2 regions of the Pseudolabrys sp. FHR47 genome follow, and region 2 is predicted to be linked to the other one. Evidence: riboswitches for the same ligand, from Rfam matches in the RefSeq annotation. Region 2 holds a riboswitch; the other holds the start of a gene.

Region 1 (4,118 bases), 2.2 Mb from region 2:
ACATGATCGATAATTTGAGGCCGATACTGATATTTGAAAGCTTGAACATTGATAGCTCCTGGCGATGGAAAGAGCGCGGTTGAAAGACACGAGTGTGGAGCGCCTGCGGTTCGTCACCGCAGCCGGGATTGAGAGAAGTCTCGCTCGGAGACTTTGTCAGGCGTCGAGAACGACGGTCCTGGAGTCCGTGCCGTCGTGGTCGGCAAGCAGATGCGGCAGGTCGATCAAGGCGATCATCACCTCCTCGTTCGACACCAGGCCGGCGAGGAACTTGGTCGAGTGGGTGTGACCGGTGCGCGGCACGGGCTGGATCTGAGCTGGCGTCACTGAGACGATGTCGAGCACGCGGTCGCCGATGAGGCCGATCTGGCGGTCGCCGATCTGGACGATGATCACGATATGCAGCGGCGAAGTTTCGGTCAGTCCTTGCCCAAAGCGGCATCGCAGATCGACGATCGGGACGATGGCGCCGCGCAGATTGAGCACGCCGCGCACGTAATCCGGTTGCTTGGGCAAGTGCGTGATGTCCGACCAGCCCTTGATCTCGCGCACGGCCATGATGTCGACGCCGTATTGCTCCTCGCCGATGGCGAAGCTGATGAACTCCGTGACGGCGGAGGTAGCCGTAACGGTTGCATGATTTGTGTCGATGGTTGTGGCATGTGCAACCAACGATGGTATCGGCATGGATGGGCTCGAGGAAGCTTGTGACATTCCAATGGGTCCTTATTGTCCCGGCAGGCAGACAACAGTCGACGAAATGCACGGCTTTACAGGCCGAACATGAGGGCTACGTGATCGGCTGATCAACGTCACAACCCCGTAGTATTAAAATACCTTGTTTACCTTAAATATTAATTGATTTTATTCATAATTTGTTTAGTTCATTGAGTTGTAAAATACAACCATTTAGAGTGCAATCGAAGAGGATTGAGTTGCAAATTGCCGAGCAAAAAGATCGCCTTGGCGAAAATCCGGAATTGCGGCGCCAGCGCGTTCTACAGGGAGGCGGGTGGATATTTGGGGCTGTATCGCAGCGGTCGATGTCGCTCACGCGCGAATCGAATCGCGTTCGTGCCACGCTCTGCGTTCTGTGATGCGCTGATCGCGGCAGGCAAAAAAGAACCGCCGGGCATTGCCCCGGCGGTTTAACAATGACGCTCGCAATCGTCGCCGGTTACGGCGCGTGCGGCGATCAGTAGGTGCCGGTGCCGTCAATCACCGATTTAAGCTCGACGTACTCCTTGCAGCTCGTATTGCCGCACAGCGAAGCCACCTTGGTCAGGTATTCCTTGGCCTTGACGCGGTTGCCCTGTTCAGCCTGCCACATGCCGTAATAGGACCATGTGCGGGTATGCTTCGGGTCGGCCTTCAGCGCTGCCTCGTACCAGATCTTCGATTGTTCGTAGTTACCCATGCGGCGGTTGGCATAGCCGATGTAGTTGGCGACATCGGGATTGTCGTCGCGGCCGAGCGCGTGCATGGCGGCAATGCCCTTGTCGTATTGACCGGCGAGGATCATGTCGCGGGCGGCACGATAGCCGCGGACAAATTCGTCATAGGCTTTTGCGTGAGCAAGCTGCTGTTCGGGCTGCTCGATCGCGCTGCCTTTCTTCTTTTCCTTTTTCTTGTCATCGGTCGGCGTGTCAGTTCCTGCCGCGTAGACAGCATTGAGGCCGACGGCGGTGACGAGCAGAGCCGCGGCAGCGACCGCGGGGAGGTGGCGGAAGAAGCGGGAGAGGATCATGGTGACTGGACCTCTTGGGTTGAACCGGCACAGCAACAGTAGGTTACGACAGTTTGACTGCCTGACGAGAAAAACATTCCGTGAAGCCGGTTTAATCCCTTACCCGCGAAATTTCGCTGTGGGGACGGCGCTTGACTCGTCCTGCGGTTCCATTGAATGATTTGCCTGTGCTGGTTCCCCGGGTCGCTCCGGGGACGAAAGAGGGAACACGGTTGGCCGCAATGTCGCCGGGCGATAGTTGTCGCTTAGCGATTTTGCGCATTCCGTGGCTGCCCCCGCAACTGTGAGCGGCGAGCCCGCGTCCGAACGGCCACTGGGAATTCTCCTCGGAGCTTGTCTCCTGCGAGAGCCTGGGAAGGCCGGACGCAACAAGGCGTTTTTAAAAGCGCCAGGCTATGACCCGCGAGCCAGGAGACCTGCCAGCGCAGTCACCCAACCGGTGGACGGGCGGTCCATACGGAGCGGCGCTTTCGCAGCGGTGACGTCAATGCCGGTGCGATGGTCCGTTGGAATGGTTTTTCCCGCGAACATCGGCAGGTGAGCGTCTCGAGGCGTCAATCGTCCGCGTTGCGTTCGCATGTTCCTCGCACCGGGTTTTGGTTTCACCCGGCGCGCCCGTTCGAGGACGGGCGCCATCGAAGGAATGTGCGTTATGGGGGCTCGTTTTCATCTGGCTGCCGCGAGTGCGGCGGCCGTCATTGCCGCGGTGCAGGCCGCATCGGCTCAACAATCCGAACCGGTCGTGCTGCCGGAGGTCTCGGTCAGCGCCACCGGCATAGCGACGCCGCTCGACCAGATCGGCAGCTCGGTGACGGTCATCACCGCCGCCGACATCGCCCGCACCCAGCGCCGCACGTTGCCGGACGTTTTGAACAATGTGCCCGGCCTCAACGTGGTGCAGACTGGCGGCCCGGGCGGGCAAACCGCGATCTTCATGCGCGGCACCAATTCGAACCACGTCAAGGTACTTCTCGACGGCATCGATATTGGCGATCCGACAACGCCGAACGGTGCGATCGATCTTGCCCATATCGCCACTGGCGACATCGAGCGCGTCGAGGTGCTGCGCGGGCCGCAGGGCGGTCTTTACGGCGCTAATGCCATCGGCGGCGTGATCTCGATCACCACCAGGAAAGGCGAGGGGCCGGCGAAGGCCACGGCCACGCTCGAAGGCGGCGCGCTCGGCACCTTCAACCAGTCGGCGGCGGTCAGCGGCGCCAAGGATCGCTTCGACTATGCCTTCAGCGTCGCGCATCTGCGCTCGACAAACATCGACGTCACGCCGACTTACGTGCTGCCGGCCGGGCAGGGTGCCAATCCGAATTCCTACGACAACATGACCTATTCGACCCGGCTCGGCGCGAAGGTGACGGACGATCTCAAAGTCAATCTCATCGGCCGTTATCTCGATGCCCGGCTCAAATACACCAACGACGATCCAAGCACATTTCCGACGGCGCCTTATGCGACCCGGTCCGATTACACCAGCAAGGCCTTCTTCGGCCGCGCCGAGGCTGTCTATGCCGCTTTCGATGGCCGCTTCATCAACACTGTGGGCGTCAACGTTTCCGATACGCAACGCACCAACAAGGACCCCAACGCCAATCCCGAAACGACCAATGACGGGACGCGCACGGCCGTGAATTGGCGCGGCGAGATCGCCGTCGCCAAGGGGCATACTCTGGTGATCGGTGCCGAGCGCTCGGACGAGCGCGCCAAGACGCAAACCTACGGGGCGTTCACCGGCACGCCGATTTCCTATTCGGCCAGCAACGGCAACACCGCCGGCTATGTCGAGATACAGTCGCAATTCGCCGAGCGCTTCTTCATCGTCGGCAATGTGCGCGTCGATGACGACGACATGTTCGGCAGCTACACGACCTGGCGCGTCGCGCCGGCTTTCGTCGTGCCGGGCAGCGAGACCAAGTTGAAGGGCAGCTACGGCACCGGCTTCAAGGCGCCGACCTTGTACGAGCTCTACGGCGTCGGCGACTACAGCTATGTCGGGAATCCAAACCTGAAGCCGGAAACCAGCAAAGGCTGGGAGCTCGGCTTCGAGCAGCCTTTGTTCGGCGACCGCCTGCGCTTCGGCGTCACTTACTTCCGCAACGACATCGAGAATCTGATCAACAGCGTGTTCACGCCGGTGAACACCTACGTCAATGTCGGCAAGGCCAAGACCGAAGGTTACGAAGCCTTCGTCGATATCAAGGCTAGCGACCGGCTCCGGTTCCGCGCCGATTACACGCGCACCGGCGCGACGGATGAGATCGCCAATACCGAGTTGCTGCGCCGGCCGAAGCACAAGGCCAATGTCACGGCGTCCTATCAGGCCAGCGATGCGCTCGGCCTTTCGGCGAGTGTTGTCTAT
Region 2 (4,118 bases):
TGCACCACGCCGACGTGGCCCTGCGGCGAACGGATGTTGCACGGGTCCTTGAAGGTGACCCAGGGATGTCCGGTCTCGAACAACATAGTGAGCATGCGGCGCCACAAATCCGAAGCGCGCACCTGCTTGAACACCTTGATCTCGCCGCGCGCCGCCTTGGCCTCATAGGTCTCGTAAGCGGCCTTGAAGGCCGGGCCGTAAAGGTCGTGCAGATCGGGCGTCTCGTCCGGCGAGAACAGGGTCCAGCCGGCGTCCGTTGCAACGCGCTCCATGAACAGGTCCGGCACCCAGTTCGCTGTGTTCATGTCATGGGTGCGGCGACGGTCGTCGCCGGTATTCTTGCGCAGGTCGAGGAACTCCTCGATGTCGACGTGCCAGGTCTCGAGATAGGCGCAGACCGCGCCCTTCCGCTTACCGCCCTGGTTCACGGCGATGGCAGTGTCGTTGGCGACCTTCAGGAATGGCACGACGCCCTGGCTTTCGCCATTGGTGCCCTTGATGTGTGCGCCCAGGCCACGGACATTGGTCCAGTCATTGCCGAGGCCGCCGGAATATTTGGCGAGCAGGGCATTATCCTTGATCGCCTTGAAGATGCCGTCGAGATCGTCGGCGACGGTGGTCAGGAAGCAGGACGAGAGTTGCGGCCGCGTTGTGCCGGCGTTGAACAAGGTCGGTGTCGAAGCCATGAAGGCGAAGGACGACAACAGATCGTAGAACTCGATGGCACGGGCCTCGCGGTCGATCTCGCGCAGCGCCAGACCCATCGCCACGCGCATGAAGAAGGCCTGCGGCAGTTCGAAACGCGTGCCGCGTACATGCAGGAAATAACGGTCGTAGAGCGTCTGGAAGCCGAGATAGTCGAATTGCAGGTCACGCTCGGGCTTGAGCGCGGCGGCGAGCCGGGCGATGTCGAAGCGGCCGAGTTCGGGATCGAGCAGTTCATTGACAATTCCGGACTTGATATAGAGTGCGAAGTATTCGGCATAGCGTGCGCTCATCTCCGCCTGCGTCGCTTCACGCGGATGGCCGGAAACGAAGCTCAGCGCCTCGCGGCGCAATTTGTCGAGCAGTAGCCGCGCGCTCACTTTCGAATAGTTCGGCTCAGTTTCAATCAAAGTGCGGGCGGCAAGGATCGGCGCCAGCGCCAGTTCGTCGAGTGAGATGCCGTCATAGAGATTGCGGTGGGTTTCGGTGGCGATCGCCTCCACGGAAACGCCGTCGAGTCCGGCGCAGGCTTCCGCGATCACGGCATCGAGCCGCGCGGTGTCGAGCGAGATAAGGGAGCCGTCGTCGAGCTTGGTTCGCAGCACCGGAATGGCAACGACAGTTGTCGACGCTGGCCTGGCCTTGGCGCGCTCCTGCGCGCGCTCCTCGCGATAAAGCACATAGGCGCGCGCGACCTTGTGATGCTCACCACGCATGAGCGCCAGTTCGACCTGATCCTGAATGTCCTCGATATGGAAGGTGCGCCCGGCATCGGCGCGGCGGGTGAGACCGGCGACGATCTGCCCGGTCAATGCCTCGACGATGTCATGCACGCGGCGCGAGGCCGCCGCGCTGTGGCCCTCGACCGCGAGGAACGCCTTGGTCAGGGCAACAGAGATCTTCGATGCGTCGAAAGCCGTGACCGCGCCATTGCGGCGGATGACCTGGTAGCCGGGCTCTGCAGGGGTGGAGGTTGCCGACGGGACGGGAACAACAATGTTCGACGAGTAGGAAACATCATGCGCGAGAGACATCGGCTCATTCCATATGTTGGAGCGGAGCCGAAGGTTCGCGCGCAGCATTCCCCGTTACGGAAAGCCGTTGGCGATCCACCGGGGCACCCCGCCCGAGGACGTACATCTGGTCACGGCAGGTCTCCTGGCTCGCGGGTCGTAGCGTTCGTCTGGCCTTCCCGAATCCGATGAGATTCAGTGGCTTTACTGTCGACGTCGGCTCGCCGCTTACAGTTGCGGGGGCAGCGCCGGCCTTGCCCTTTTGTCCTTGGACACTGGGCGCACCGGCTTCCCTCTTGGCCCCTGATCTTGCGATTCAGAGGACCGTGACAACTACATTTAGTATCCCGTTCGCCCCGAGTGTCAATGCGGCGGCGGAAAAATTCTGTGTCGCGAATCGGCGTCTGTTGATTGCGGGCCTAGTGGCCCGTCGATGACTGCGATGAGCAGGCGGCGGCTTCGCGATGGGCGAGCCAGCGCCCTGCGAGTGCCGGCTGCGGTCGCCGCGCGAGTAGGAGTTCGACACGAAGGATCGAACACGCGGTCGCTATCGATCCTGCTCGTCGATGACGCCGAATGATCGACCAAACACACACGATGTGACTCGGTGAACAAGCGCGACGGACGCATCCTGCGGCGCCGCTGATTGCTGCCACATTCATGGTGCGTGCCGAGTCGAACGAATGACGCGCTTTCATTCACGAGTCGGCTGAAGGTATGAGCCGCGTCGCACTTTCAGATTGGAATAAGTTGAAAGAGATATTTCGTCATCAAAAACGTGCGTTGGTGGTAGTAACGTCGATCGTATCGTGCATATTTCGGCCGCGTCACCGCTCATGCCTTTGCGGCTGGTCTCGATGGAGAATGAAAATGATTGCGCATTTGCGACTGTTGATAGCGACCGTTTTTATTGCGCTGTACGGTGTGATGCCTGCCGCGGCGCAGACGCCCGGCGCCAAGGCGGTTCTGACGACTTACGCCGACATCGCGCTCGCCGGGTATGAGGATTCGCTGGTTGCGGCGAAAGCGCTCGATGCCGCGATCAAGTCGCTGATCGCAAATCCGAGCAAGAAGGCGCTCGATACGGCGCGTGCGGCGTGGAAGGCAGCGCGCATTCCCTATATGCAGACCGAGGTCTATCGCTTCGGCAATCCGATTGTGGATGCTTGGGAGGGGCGCGTGAATGCGTGGCCGCTCGACGAAGGATTGATCGACTATGTCGATGCGAAATACGGCAAGGAGTCCGACAAAAATCCGCTCTACGCGGCAAATGTGATCGCCAACAAGAAGCTGACGGTTGTCGGCAAGGAAGTCGACGCCTCGCAGATCACCCCGGAATTGCTGTCGGAAGTTCTCCATGAAGCCGGCAAGGTCGAGGCGAATGTGGCGACGGGATATCACGCCATCGAATTCCTGCTGTGGGGACAGGATATCAACGGCACCGATGCCGGTGCGGGCACGCGTCCTTACACCGACTTCGATATGAAGAAGTGCACCGGGGGCAATTGTGACCGCCGCGCGAAGTATCTCGCCGTGGCCAGCGCACTGCTTGTTGCCGACCTCGAAGAGATGGTCGCCAACTGGCGCAAGGATGGTGCCGCGCGCAAGAACCTGCTCGATGGCGAACCCAAGGCCGGCCTGGCGACGATCCTCAAGGGTATGGGCTCGCTGTCATACGGCGAACTCGCGGGCGAGCGCATGAAGCTCGGTCTGCTGCTGCACGATCCGGAAGAAGAGCACGATTGCTTCTCCGACAACACGCACGTCTCGCACCTCTACGATGCCATCGGCATTCGCAACGTCTATCTCGGCACCTACAAGCGCTCGAACGGCAAGGTGATTAAAGGCGCGTCGATCGCTCAATTGGTGGCGGCCAAGGACGCAGCACTTGACCGCGAGATCAAGGGCAAGCTCGACGCCACTGTCGTGAAGTTCCAGGTGATCGACAAACGTGCGCGCGAGAAAGAAGCCTACGATCAGATGATCGGAGAGGGCAACAAGGAGGGCAACGCGGTGGTGCAGGCGGCGATCGACGCGCTCATCGATCAAACAAAATCGATCGAACGGGCGGTTGCGGTGCTCGATCTCGGCGAAGTGGCCTTCGAAAAATCCGACAGCCTCGACAACCCGAACGCCGTGTTCAAATGAATGCATTCGACCGGCGTTCCGGAAGCAGAACGCCGGACAGTCCAGTGCGATACGCCACGGCATTTGCCGTGGCGTATCGATAATTCGGAGGGCGGAAGAGTCATCCGCTACGACAGTGAAGCGTCTGCAATGCGCTCTATTTATGTTGGCACTGTTGACGCCGACATTCGCGGCGGCCGGACAGGCCGGGCGGTCCGATCTTGGCGACGGCGATGCCGCCCGCGTCCGTGCCATAACCCGGCCGACCGATGA

The links. Region 2 has a riboswitch for cobalamin ahead of E8Q40_RS19855 (ribonucleoside-diphosphate reductase subunit alpha). Riboswitches for the same ligand answer to the same signal wherever they lie in the genome.
Region 1: another riboswitch for cobalamin. It lies ahead of E8Q40_RS09350 (TonB-dependent siderophore receptor); the one in region 2 lies ahead of E8Q40_RS19855 (ribonucleoside-diphosphate reductase subunit alpha).

The regions. Positions count from the first base shown of each region.
Region 1 covers NZ_CP039740.1:1,898,968-1,903,085, forward strand. The annotation lists gene E8Q40_RS22380 (methyl-accepting chemotaxis protein) at 1-49, opposite strand, end outside; gene E8Q40_RS09340 (chemotaxis protein CheW) at 157-687, opposite strand; gene E8Q40_RS09345 (tetratricopeptide repeat protein) at 1,196-1,747, opposite strand; cobalamin riboswitch at 1,902-2,186, shown strand; gene E8Q40_RS09350 (TonB-dependent siderophore receptor) at 2,400-4,118, shown strand, end outside.
Region 2 covers NZ_CP039740.1:4,076,886-4,081,003, reverse strand. The annotation lists gene E8Q40_RS19855 (ribonucleoside-diphosphate reductase subunit alpha) at 1-1,739, opposite strand, end outside; cobalamin riboswitch at 1,836-2,062, opposite strand; gene E8Q40_RS19850 (imelysin family protein) at 2,583-3,866, shown strand; gene E8Q40_RS19845 (di-heme oxidoredictase family protein) at 4,009-4,118, shown strand, end outside.